One region of the Cobetia sp. 3AK genome, then DNA from elsewhere that is predicted to be linked to it. Evidence: predicted binding sites of a transcription regulator. Region 1 holds the regulator's gene; each other region holds the start of a gene.

Region 1 (4,193 bases):
GGCAAGACGACCTCGTTCTACATGATCGTCGGCCTCGTGCGCTCGGATGCCGGTAGCGTGACCATCGATGACCACGACCTGTCCGGCGCCGCCATGCACCAGCGGGCTCGCGCCGGCATCGGCTATCTGCCCCAGGAAGCCTCGATCTTCCGCAAGCTCTCGGTGTCCGACAACATCATGGCGATCCTCGAGACGCGCAAGGATCTGGATCGCAACGGACGCAAGGCACGCCTGGAGGAGCTGCTCAACGAGTTCAGCATCACGCATATTCGTGACAGTGCCGGCATGAGCCTTTCCGGCGGGGAGCGCCGCCGCGTGGAGATCGCTCGCGCACTGGCCACCGAGCCAGACTTCGTGCTGCTAGATGAGCCGTTTGCCGGCGTGGACCCCATCTCGGTGGGCGAGATCAAGAGCATCGTGCGCCAGCTGCGTGACCGCGGCATCGGGGTGCTGATCACCGACCACAACGTGCGCGAGACACTCGACATCTGCGATACCGCCTACATCGTGGGCGATGGTCAGATCATCGCGCATGGCGACGCCGACACCATCCTCGCCAACCAGCAGGTGCGTGATGTCTACCTGGGCCATGAGTTCAAGCTCTAGCCCGAGAGTGCCGTCAGCCTGGTGAGAGCCGTCAGCCTGACGAGAGCCGTCCGACCTCTTCTGCTCTCACCAGCACCCTCCAGCACCCGCCACTTCCTGCTTCACTGTCGGGGCCTCGTTCCCCGCCCCCTCACGCAAGCGCCTCGACATGCGCTTGCGTGATCTCCCCGTGAACCTTCCTGCTCTGCCACACCTCACTCGAATGCATGACGTCCATACCACCTTGGTGGCAACATGGCATGCAAGTTGCTTGAATATTCTCGACTGCCCCTTGTCAGTGCCCCGACCCACGGTATAGCGTAGATGCACGTTCCTTTGCCGTGAATGACAGACCCCATGAAACCCACCTTGCAGCTTCGACTCGGCACTTCCCTGACCATGACCCCGCAACTTCAGCAAGCGATCCAGCTGCTGCAGTTGTCGACGCTGGACCTGCGTCAGGAGATACAGCAGGCGCTCGAGTCAAACCCCATGCTGGAGCTTGACGAGGAATACGAGTCGCTGGATGTCGCGGAGACACAGGACAAGAGCGAGATCTCCACCTCCGAGACCAACAGCGAGATTCCTGAAGAATACCCTCTCGACAGTGACTGGTCGGACCTCTACCAGGATCACGCAGGCAGCCTGACCAGTTCCGGCAGCGGAAGCTCGAGCGAGGACGGGCCGGACTTCGATCGCAACACCAGTGTCGAAAGCCTGCAGGACCATCTGCGCTGGCAGCTGGCGATGACGGACCTCGATGCGCGTGAACGCCAGATGGCGGAGAGTCTGATCGATGCGGTGGATGGGGCCGGCTACCTGAGCATGAGCCTGGACGAACTGGTCGATGGCCTGCGAGGTCAGGGACTGCCCGGCCTCAAGGCGTCGGAACTCGAGCAGGTCCTGCTGCGCCTTCAGCAGTTCGATCCCACCGGTGTGTTCGCTCGAGACCTGCGGGAATGCCTGCTGCTTCAGCTGGCCCTGCTGCCGGACGATCTGCCACTGCTGGCCCAGGCCCGCCGTCTGGTGCGGCAATTCCTCGAGGCACTGGGCAATGACGATCGCAAGCTGCTCAAGCGTCGCCTGAGCCTGGATGATGATGAGCTGGATCACGTCATTCGTCTGGTACGGGCGCTCGACCCGCGCCCAGCGTCCGCCTGGGGCGAGCCTGCCAGTGATTACGTCATCCCGGACCTGCTGGTCCGTCATACGCGTCACGGCTGGCAGGTCGAGCTCAACCCGGAAGCGCTGCCCAAGCTGCGTATCCAGCCGGAATATGCCGCCCTCATCAAGCGGGCCGACAAGTCCGCGGACAACACCTTCCTCAAGGACAATCTTCAGGAAGCCCGCTGGCTGATGAAGAGCCTGTCCTCACGCAACGACACCCTGCTCAAGGTGGGCCGCGAGATCATGGCGCGCCAGATCGACTTCCTCGAGCAGGGGGAAGAAGGCATGAAGCCGCTGATCCTCGCCAACATCGCGGAAGTGGTCGAGATGCACGAATCCACCATCTCGCGGGTGACCACCCAGAAATATATCCACACCCCGAGAGGCGTGTTCGAACTCAAGTTCTTCTTCTCGAGTCAGGTGGGTGGCAGCGGCAACGGTGACGCGCACTCCAGCACCGCGATCCGCGCGCGCATTCGCAAGCTGATCTCGGAAGAACCGGCGCGCAAGCCATTGTCCGACTCACGCCTGGTGGATCTGCTGGCCAGTGATGGCATCGAGGTAGCGCGCCGGACGGTCGCCAAGTATCGCGAGGCCATGGGCATCCCCTCCTCCAGCGAGCGCAAGCGCTTGGCGTGAGTCTCGATAACGGATACCCGCAAGCCAGCGGGCTCCACACGTCGGAGCGCTGAAGCTCGCCCCCTTGCACCTGCCATCCTGGCATCATCTGCCAATCGGTCGTCTGAATACCGGTTGGCAATGCCTGTCCTTGCGACTGCGTGAGTGACTTCACGCCCCCAATTGCCTATTTTTCCTGCCACTTTTCTCCAGAGTGCTTTCTTTTTCCCTCACATCCCACGGACAGATAGCCAGGGGTCGCCACCGACTCCTGCCACACGAACGTCGACGTAAATGCTGACATTGGCCACAAACGGCCGGTTTCTCGAGCCCCATTCCGTCCGTGATGCGAGGCGATGCTCATGAAGAACCTGCTGATATCCCTCGCTGGGTTGAAGACAAGCCTTGCCCCACGATGCAGCGCAGCGTTGATCTTTGTTCAAAGCTTGGGCATTGTCGGGGTAGACGCTCGGTACACCGGCACCGCCGCTCTCGCCAGCAGATGATCGCCACGAGACCATGGCCGGAGTCAGAAAGTGGCCGCGCGTTCAATCAGGGTTTGCTCGCAGTCAAAAAGGGTTACAATTCAAAGGCAACCCGCTGGATAAAGGAGCGTGTCCATGCAAGTGAATATCACCGGGCATCATGTGGAACTCACCGATCCTCTCCGCGATTATGTCAACGAGAAGCTCGCTCGCCTCGAACGGCATTACGACAACATCACCAATGTTCAGGTGACACTGTCGATCGAGAAGGAACGCCAACAAGCTGCCTGCACCCTGCACGCCGCTGGCGCCGACCTCCATGCCCTGGCAGAAGACCCCAACATGTACGCTGCCATCGACGCGCTCGCCGACAAGCTGGACCGCCAGCTGGTCAAACACAAGGAAAAGTCCCAGGCTCGCTCTCAGGGCACCGGGACCCGTTGACCTTCTGCCATGACACTTGATCAGATTCTTCCCCCCGAGCGCACGCTCTACGGCGTCCCCGGGGGGAGCAAGAAGCGGGTGCTGGAATTCTTCAGCACCTTCATTGCTCAGAACATTCCCAGCCTGGACAGCCAGGAAGTCTTCTCGCGCCTGATCGGGCGCGAGAGACTGGGTTCGACGGGTATCGGCCACGGCGTGGCCGTGCCACATGCACGCAGTCCACACTGCAAGACCCCCATCGCGGCGTTCATGAAGCTCGGTGACCCCATCGACTTTGACGCCATCGATGGCGAACCCATCGATCTGCTGTTCGTGCTGCTGGTCCCCGAGGAGGCAGATGACACCCATCTCACTCTGCTCGGCCAGGTGGCGGAACTGCTCAACTCGCCCACCAACCGGGCAGCATTGCGCCAGGCAGACAGTCAGCGAGCATTGTTCGATGCCCTGACCTCGGCCATCGCCGAATTGCCGGCGCGCTGAACCTGCAAGCCCGGACTCGCTCCGGGCTTGTCGCTGACTGGCCTCAGGCACCCTCCGCTTTCACCTCATGCTGACCTCGCCCTGGGAGAGCACTCCATGAAGATCGTGATCATCAGTGGTCGCTCCGGTTCCGGCAAATCGATTGCCCTCCAGGCGCTGGAAGACATTGGCTACTATGCCATCGACAATCTGCCCGGCATGCTGCTGGCACCATTGGTCGAGCAGCTGGAAAAGGACAGCCCCACCCGCCGGCGCATCGCGGTCTCCATTGACGCGCGCAACCTCCCCGATGCCCTGAGTCGCTTCCCTGAACTGCTCGACAGCGTTCGTCAGAGCGGCATGGATGTGCAGGTCGTCTACCTGACCACGGACTCCCGTGTCCTGCTCGAACGCTATTCCGCGACCCGCCGCCGT
Region 2 (4,193 bases), on a different contig from region 1:
GAGCGCGCGCGCGATGTGCTGCTCAAGTCCGAGACGCGTCTCGTCAGCTGCCGCCGTGATGGTGTCTTTCCTCTCTGACTGCGCAGCGGGGTCGGTCGCTGGTTCACGGGGCAGAGTGTCGGAGCTGTCCTGTTCCGACTTCTCGGAGGGAGCGGGGGATTTTCGCGGCATGATGACTCCTGTAGCGGAGAGGGTGGCAATGGGAAGGGGATGGCCGGCGAGGACACTGCATGTCCTTGTGAGGCATGCGGCGCATCGGCTCGCGGGCGGGGTATGGCGTGACATTACCAACTTTGCCGTCAACCCTCATCCTTGATGTCTGCCAAGGGGGCGGGAGTACCTTTCGAGAGTCCTTTTCAATCACCTGGCCTGGGTGTGAGGCAAGAGGCCTCCTCGACGTCACGTCGAGGAGGCCTCTTGCGTCTTGCGTTCGCAATGCGTCCTGACACTTCACCCGGTTATCACTGCAGGTCTTGCAGTGTCCGACATGGTGCGTGTGCTCAGCCGCGAGCCAGTCGCTTGGCCTTTTCCGGGTCATCGAAGGGCAGGGAATGGCTGATGGCCGAGAGGCTGGTCTCTCCGTCAGTGCCGGTCTTGAGGGTCAGCGGGGTGCCATGCTCGGCATAGCCGGGTTCGAGACGCGCCAGTGCCATGGAGCGATCGCTCAGGCGCGAGTACATGCCTTGGGTGATGACACCGACACACTTGCCGTCGGCGTAGATCTTGTCACCGATCTGGGCGACGTCTTTCGAGTCCAACAGCACGCCATAGACCTTGACGCGCTCCTTGCCCTGCAGCGCGAAGTGTTCGCTGGCGCCACGGAATTCGGTCTTGCCCGGGGAGACGGTGAAGTCCAGGCCCAGCTCCCACAGGGTGTCGCCCACCGGCTGGTCGGGATACGGGTAGGTTTCGGAATTGTCCGCCGGGTAGAACAGCAGGTGGCTCTCGACCCGCAGCCAGTCAAGGGTGCCGAAGCTGCACGGCTTGATGCCCATGTCGGCGCCATCTTCGAGAATCTGTTCCCACAGAGAGGGAGCGTCCTTGGCCTTGCAGAAGATCTCGTAGCCACGCTCGCCGGTGTAGCCGGTGCGCGAGATCATCACGTGGTAGCCGAACAGCTGGGTCTGCAGATGGTGGAAGTAACGCAGCTCACGGATGCCCGGCACATGACGCTCCAGAAAATCCACCGCGACCGGCCCCTGCAGTGACATGTCATGCATGTCGTCATCGAAGGTCAGGCTGACGGCGCGCCCCAGGGCACTCTTGGCCAGCATTTCATTCGCGGTGCCCGTGCCGTGCACCACGAGGTAGGAGTTCGGCGCCAGACAATAGACGATGCAGTCGTCGACGAACTTGCCGGCCTCATTCAAGACGCTGGCGTACACCGATTTGCCTGGATACAGCTTGGACATGTCCCGCGTGGTGACGTAATCCAGCACGGCCTGGGCGTGCGGGCCATTGCAGTGGATCTTCTTGAGCCCCGAGACATCCATCAGACCGGCGCGGGTGCGGATGGTCTCGTGGTCATCGGCCGTGTCCGAGACGGCGTAATTCCAGGCAGTGCCCATGCCATTCCAGTCTTCCAGCTCCGCGCCCAGCTTGCGGTGTTGTTCGGCCAATGCCGAGATGCGCCATGAATTCGCCATGCGTCCCTTTCTCCTGTGAGTCGTGCTGCCTAGCGTAAGTGGGTGGTGCCGTAGTCCTGCTGGTGCCGGCGGAGATGGCGCGCAAGACGCGCATTCGCCGCAGGAGGTGTTGTTGTTCTGTTGCCTCTTCAGGCGCCTCTTCAGGCGCTTCACAAGGGCTTGTGCCTGCTGCTTGCCTTGCCTGATCGCATGAGTGTCGATTCTTGAAAGGAAAGAAACATTCCTCATGGTTAAGCAAGGGGCTTGCCAATTCCGTCAAAGGCCATGGCCACGGCAACCCTTGAGCGAGTCAGGCGGCGATTGGCAGCACGAATTCGGGCGTGAATATCAGCGCTTTGCGTCATGCTGGTGCGAAGAGGGAGTTCTGGGCACCGAAATGATGCCTATTTCGAGAAACGGGCAGGAATTTACTCAGGGTCACCTGGCGTTTTCTGTGGGGTAAAACGAGCTCGGAAAATAAATTCCCATGCAAAACAGGAGGTTGATGAAAAGTTCTGGGCGGCAGCTGGCGAAATGGCATGCTGCATGCTTTTCTTTGAGGGAAATAAAGTTGACCAGCAGGAATCACAAAAACTCGTTTCATCCGCTATCTTGGCGTGGCGTGTCACCACAAGGGGTCAGGTTTCCCGGGGTGGCAGACAGTGTCGAGGGAGATGGAACCCGGTCCGCTCTCAGAGGAAACCCAGATGTCACCCGAAAAGGCGCAACAGTTCATCAAGGATCACGATATTCGCTACTTGCTGGCGCAGTTCGTGGATATTCATGGCGCTGCCAAGACCAAGTCCGTGCCGGCCAATTGCCTGATGGATGTGGTCGAGAAGGGCGCCGGCTTTGCCGGCTTCGCCGTCAGTGGTCTCGGCATGTCGCCGGAGGGGCCGGACTTCATGGCGCGGGGGGATCTGGACTCGCTGTGCCTGGTGCCGTGGCAGCCGGGCTATGCGCGCATGGCCTGTGATGGCTACGTCAATGGGCAACCGTTCGCCAACGACAGCCGTGTGGTACTGCTCAAGCAGCTGGAGCGCCTGAAGGAGAAGGGCTGGACGCTCAATACTGGGCTGGAGCCGGAATTCTCGCTGTTCCGCCGGGGGGAAGCGGGTGAGCTGTTGCCGGTGGATGAGAGCGATACCCTCGCCAAGCCCTGCTACGACTACAAGGGCCTGTCACGTTCGCGTGAATTCCTCGAGCGTCTGGTCGAATCGCTGCAGGCGGTGGACTTCGACGTCTATCAGATCGATCACGAGGACGCCAATGGCCAGTTCGAGATCAACTACACCTACAGCGATGCGCTGACCTCGGCAGACCGCTTCACCTTCGTGCGCATGGCTGCCGGCGAGATCGCCAATGATCTGGGCATGGTGTGCTCCTTCATGCCCAAGCCCCTGGCGGACCGCCCGGGCAACGGCATGCACTTCCACCTGTCCGTGTGTGATGACACCGGCCGCAATCTGTTTGGCGATGACTCCGATTCCCAGGGCATGGGCCTGTCGCCGCTGGCGTATCACTTCCTCGGCGGTCTGCTGGCGCATGCCCCGGCGCTGTGTGCCTTTGCCGCGCCGACCGTCAATTCCTACAAGCGTCTAGTCGGCGGCGGCAGCACCAGCGGCGCGACCTGGGCGCCGGTCTTCATCGCCTACGGGGACAACAACCGCTCGGCCATGGTGCGTGTGCCCTACGGTCGCCTCGAGTTCCGCCTGCCGGACGCCGGCTGCAACCCCTATCTCGTGCACGCCGCCATCATCGCCGCGGGGCTGGATGGCGTGGCGCGCAAGCTGGATCCGGGCACGCCCCACAACATCAATCTCTACTCGCTGACCCCGAGCGAATGCGCCGAGAAGGGCATCGAGACGCTGCCGCAGAATCTCTCGCTGGCCATCGATGCGCTCGAGGCGGACAGCATTCTGCGCGAGAGCCTGGGCGAGGGGATCTGCGCCGAGTTCATGCGCCTCAAGCGCGAGGAATGGCGGGACTACAACGCCCAGGTCAGTGAGTGGGAAGTCAAACGCTACGCCGAATTCTTCTGATCTCATCCGGCGGCGCTCGCGGATCTCGCGGGTCATGTCAGACGAGGGTCGCCACTGTCACCACCACGCTCAAGACACCAGGCAGGAGTCGCCTCCTGCCCGTGAGAGGACATCACCATGTGTGGAATCGTAGGGCTTTATCTCAAGAACCCGGCGCTGGAGTCGCGCCTGGGGGAGCTGTTCGAGCCGATGTTGATCGCGATGACCGATCGCGGCCCGGACAGCGCTGGCTTCGCCATTTATGGCGACGAATTTGACGCTGGCATCAAGCTGACGCTGCAAAGCGATGGTGTCGATGAGGATTGGGACGCGATCGCCAAGGGCCTGGGCGAGCAGGTCGGCACGGTGGCGGACTGGTTCAGCAATGCCAGTGTCGCGGTATTCAAGATCGCCGGGGAAGAGAGTGCCGTGCGCAGCTGGCTTGCCGACAGTGCCCCGCAGATTCGCGTATTGAGCGTGGGGCAGAGCATCGAAATCCTCAAGGCAGTGGGCCTGCCGGCCCATATCGCCAGCCTCTATGGTCTCA
Region 3 (4,193 bases), on a different contig from region 1:
GGTCCACGAGACGGTGATCTTCCTGGTCGCGACCAGCTTCGCGCTGGGCGGGCCGGCGGCGCTGGCCAACAACCGCCACATTCGCGTGCGTGTGCTCTACGACCTGGTCGGCACGCGCTTTCGCTACGTGCTGGACTGCTTCAATGACGTGATGACGCTCGTGTTCTGCATGGCGATGAGTTACGCAGGCTGGGTCATGTTCTGGCGCGCCTCGCACAGCCCGCTGGGCGAATGGCAGCTGGAGCGCTCCGGTACCTCGTGGAACCCGCCGTTTCCGGCGCTGACCAAGGGGGTGATCCTGTTCGCGCTGGCGGTGATGACCCTGCAGGCGCTGTGGCATCTCTACCAGACCTTCTTCTCTCCCCGTCCGCCCGAAGGGGAAAGTGACGCCGCTGCCCACCCGGCACAAGAGACGCGTACCACGTCAGACAAGGAGCAGTGCTGATGGATATCGCAACGGCTACCATGCTGCTGGTCGGCGGCATCTTCGCGCTGCTGGTCACCGGCCTGCCGCTGGCCTTCGTCACCGGCCTGGTCGCGCTGGCCTACACCTTCGGCTGGTTCGGCCCGATGGCGCTGCCGCTGGTCACCAGTCGTGTCTATGGCTTCGTCACCGAGTATTCGCTGGTGGCGGTGCCGATGTTCGTGTTGATGGCCTCGCTGCTGGATCGCTCCGGCATCGCCAAGGACCTGTTCAATGCCATGCGCGTGATGGCCGGACGCCTGCCCGGCGGCGTGGCGATCCAGACCATCGTGGTGGCGTTCTTCCTGGCGGCGATGTCCGGCATCATCGGCGGCGAGATCGTGCTGCTGGGGATTCTGGCGCTGCCGCAGATGCTCCGGCTCGGCTATGACAAGCACATCGCCATCGGCGTGGTGTGTGCCGGGGGCTCGCTGGGCACCATGATGCCGCCCTCCATCGTGCTGATCATCTATGGCCTGATCGCCAACCAGTCGATTGCCGATCTGTTCACCGCGGCGATCACCCCGGCCATCGTGCTGATGGCAAGCTATATCCTCTATGTGCTGATCCGCTGCCTGCGCAATCCCGCGCTGGGGCCGGTGATGCCCGAGGAGGAACGGCGTGCCAGCTTCCAGAGCAAGCGTGAGCTGCTCAAGGCCGTCGGCGTGCCGGCGATCATCGCGGGACTGGTGCTGGGTTCCATCTATGGCGGGGTGGCCTCGGTGACGGAGGCAGCGGCGATGGGCAGCTTCGGCGTGCTGGTGGCGGTGATGCTGCGGGGTGAATTCTCCATCACCCTGATGCAGCGTGCGCTGTCCCAGACCATGAACACCTGCGGCATGATCATCTGGATCGGTATCGGGGCGGCGGCGCTGGTCGGGGTCTACAACCTGATGGGCGGCAACCGCTTCGTGTCGAGCATGATTCTCGGCCTCGATATCCCGCCACTGGCGATCATCATGGTGATGATGGCGATCCTGCTGCTGCTGGGTCTGTTCCTCGACTGGATCGGCATCGCGATGCTGACCCTGCCGATCTTCGTGCCGATCATCGTTCAGCTCGGCTATGACCCGGTATGGTTCGGCGTGCTGTTCGCGGTCAACATGCAGGTGTCCTTCCTGTCGCCTCCCTTCGGGCCTGCCGCCTTCTATCTGAAAGGCGTGGCACCGGAAGGCATCAGTCTCAAGGATATCTTCGTCTCGCTGCTGCCGTTCATCGCCATCCAGCTGTGCGTGCTGGCGATGTTGCTGCTGTGGCCGCAACTGTCACTGTGGCTGGTCTAGTCTCAACAGATGTTGCTGATGGCCGAAGACTCGACGCCCTCGCAGATGCGAGGGCGTCGTCGTTCGTGACGACAGGTTTGCGCTGCAATGTGGCGACGCGACATGCATCAGGGGATTTGTGCTCATTGTTGGTGCAAGCAAGCCGGCGGTGAATCAGAGTTGAGAGTTGAGAGGCCAGACTGTCATTGCGACTGCACCATCTTGGCACATTCCCTGCAATGCTCTTGGCAGGCTTGCCTGGCGCAACGAGACCGCACCGCGGGGATGCCTGGCACGCTGCAGCACTTCATGAGGAGAGTTCACATGTCAGAGACTCAAGCACCGCTGTTGTTGCTGACCGACCTGGATGGCTCGCTGCTGGACCATCACGATTACTCGCCGGGTCCGGCGCGCAGCTGGCTGACCCGCCTGCGTGCTCGCGGCGCCTGGGTCGTGCCCAATACCTCCAAGACCGCGGCTGAACTCACGCCCTTGATGCGCTCGCTGGGGCTGGCGGGTCAGCCCTGGATCGCCGAGAACGGAGGCGTCGTGGCGCTGCCGGCCTCCTGGCTCAGTGCCTATCCACTGGAGGAGGCCAGTGCCCCGGATGCGCACGGCCTGTGCCGTATCGCGGTGGCCATGCCGCGCCGCGCGATTCTCGAGGTGCTGGAGGGACTGAGCGAGGAATTCGCCTTTGAAGGCTTTGCCGCGATGTCGGTGGCAAGAATCAGCGAGCTGACGGGGCTGGGAGAGGCGGATGCGGCGCTGGCGGGGGAGCGTGATGCCAGTGAACCGCTGGTATGGCAGGACGCGCCGGAGCGCCTCGAGGAGTTCCGCACGCGCCTGGCCAGCCATGGCCTCAAGCTGACGCGGGGCGGGCGTTTCCATCATGTGACGGGCGACACTGACAAGGGGGTGGCGGCGCGCTATCTGATCGCGCGCTACCGGCTCTGTGAGCGGGTGCGTCCCTGGACACTGGGCTTCGGTGATGGCGCCAATGACCTGCCATTGCTGGCCGCGGTCGACAACGCTGTCCTGATCCCCGGCGTCGGTGATACCTCACAGCGCGATCGGGAGCTTGCCGAGTATCCGCTACTGGCGGATGAACGCCGCTGTTTTCGCGCCAATCACCCCGGGCCGCAGGGATGGGTCGAGGGATTACGTCACTGGCTGGCCAATGGCCAGCCGGAAGAATGGACATCCAGAGGCCTGCGCGCCTGACGCCTGCCTGATGCGTGTCTTCGGTATGACAAGGAGCTGACATGAGCGATTTTTACCAGAATGGCATCATCACCAACTTCCATAACCTGACCGACCGTCCGGTGGAGGACCTTGAAGCGGATCTGATGCGCTTCTCCCGCAAGCGGCCGATGAGCCTGATTCTGCCCTCGCTGTATTCCGAGCTGGAAGGCCCCGCGCTCAAGCACATCGTCGATGAGCTGGCGCAGGTGCCGTATCTCAGCGAGATCGTGATCGGGCTGGATCGTGCCGACCGCGACCAGTTCGAGCATGCCAAGGAGTTCTTCTCTCACCTGCCACAGCATCACCGTATCCTGTGGAACGACGGGCCGCGCCTGCGTGCACTGGATGAAGAGCTGACCGAGCATGGTCTGGCACCGATGGAGGCCGGCAAGGGGCGCAACGTCTGGTATTGCTCCGGTTACGTGCAGTCATCAGGCATCGCCGAGGCGGTGGCACTGCATGACTGCGATATCGTCACCTATGATCGCGGCCTGCTGGCGCGTCTGATCTACCCGGTCGCCCATCCGCAGTTCAACTACGAATTCTGCAAGGGCTACTATTCGCGCATCGCTCAGGGCAAGCTCAATGGGCGCGTGGCACGTCTGATGGTCACGCCGTTGATCCGTGCGCTCAAGAAGGTCTATGGCCCGCTGCCGTATCTGGATTATCTCGACAGCTATCGTTATCCGCTGTCCGGTGAGTTCTCGATGCGCACCGACGTGCTGGCGGACATTCGCATCCCCAGCGACTGGGGGCTGGAGATCGGCGTGCTGTCCGAGGTGCATCGCAACTATTCCACCAAGCGTCTGTGCCAGGTGGACATCGCCGATGCCTATGATCACAAGCATCAGCCGCTGTCCGAGGAAGATGCGCTGGGCGGCCTCAATCGCATGAGTCTGGATATCGCCAAGGCCATGTATCGCAAGCTGGCGACGCTGGGGGTCGAGATCCATGGCGAGACTTTCCGCACCATCAAGGCGACCTACTATCGCATCGCGCTGGATCTGATCGAGACCTATTACAACGACGCCGTCATGAATGGCCTGACGGTGGATCGTCACAGCGAGGAAGCGGCAGTGGAGCTGTTCGCCGCCAACATCATGGATGCCGGCAGCGCCTTCCTCGACAACCCGCGTGACAAGCCCTTCATTCCGAGCTGGAATCGGGTGCAGTCCGCGGTGCCGGACCTGCTCGAGCGCATGCATGAAGCGGTGGAGCTGGACAAC

What was found. The regulator sigma-54, encoded in region 1, starts transcription at its own class of promoters, with help from an activator protein. The targets are predictions, from matches to a motif close to TGGCACNNNNNTTGCTNT.
Region 2: a site for sigma-54 is predicted at 2,161-2,178, ahead of glnT (type III glutamate--ammonia ligase). Genes of this name have one in related genera too.
Region 3: a site for sigma-54 is predicted at 1,949-1,966, ahead of QD228_RS04040 (HAD-IIB family hydrolase). Genes of this name have one in related genera too.

What each region holds. Positions count from the first base shown of each region.
Region 1 covers NZ_JARWKR010000001.1:470,845-475,037, forward strand. The annotation lists gene lptB (LPS export ABC transporter ATP-binding protein) at 1-606, shown strand, start outside; gene QD228_RS02055 (RNA polymerase factor sigma-54) at 943-2,391, shown strand; gene raiA (ribosome-associated translation inhibitor RaiA) at 2,991-3,299, shown strand; gene QD228_RS02065 (PTS sugar transporter subunit IIA) at 3,309-3,779, shown strand; gene rapZ (RNase adapter RapZ) at 3,876-4,193, shown strand, end outside.
Region 2 covers NZ_JARWKR010000008.1:13,864-18,056, forward strand. The annotation lists gene QD228_RS12330 (XRE family transcriptional regulator) at 1-171, opposite strand, end outside; gene QD228_RS12335 (aminomethyltransferase family protein) at 501-1,646, opposite strand; gene glnT (type III glutamate--ammonia ligase) at 2,333-3,667, shown strand; gene QD228_RS12345 (glutamine amidotransferase family protein) at 3,785-4,193, shown strand, end outside.
Region 3 covers NZ_JARWKR010000002.1:361,246-365,438, forward strand. The annotation lists gene QD228_RS04030 (TRAP transporter small permease) at 1-445, shown strand, start outside; gene QD228_RS04035 (TRAP transporter large permease subunit) at 445-1,746, shown strand; gene QD228_RS04040 (HAD-IIB family hydrolase) at 2,050-2,946, shown strand; gene QD228_RS04045 (glycosyl transferase) at 2,988-4,193, shown strand, end outside.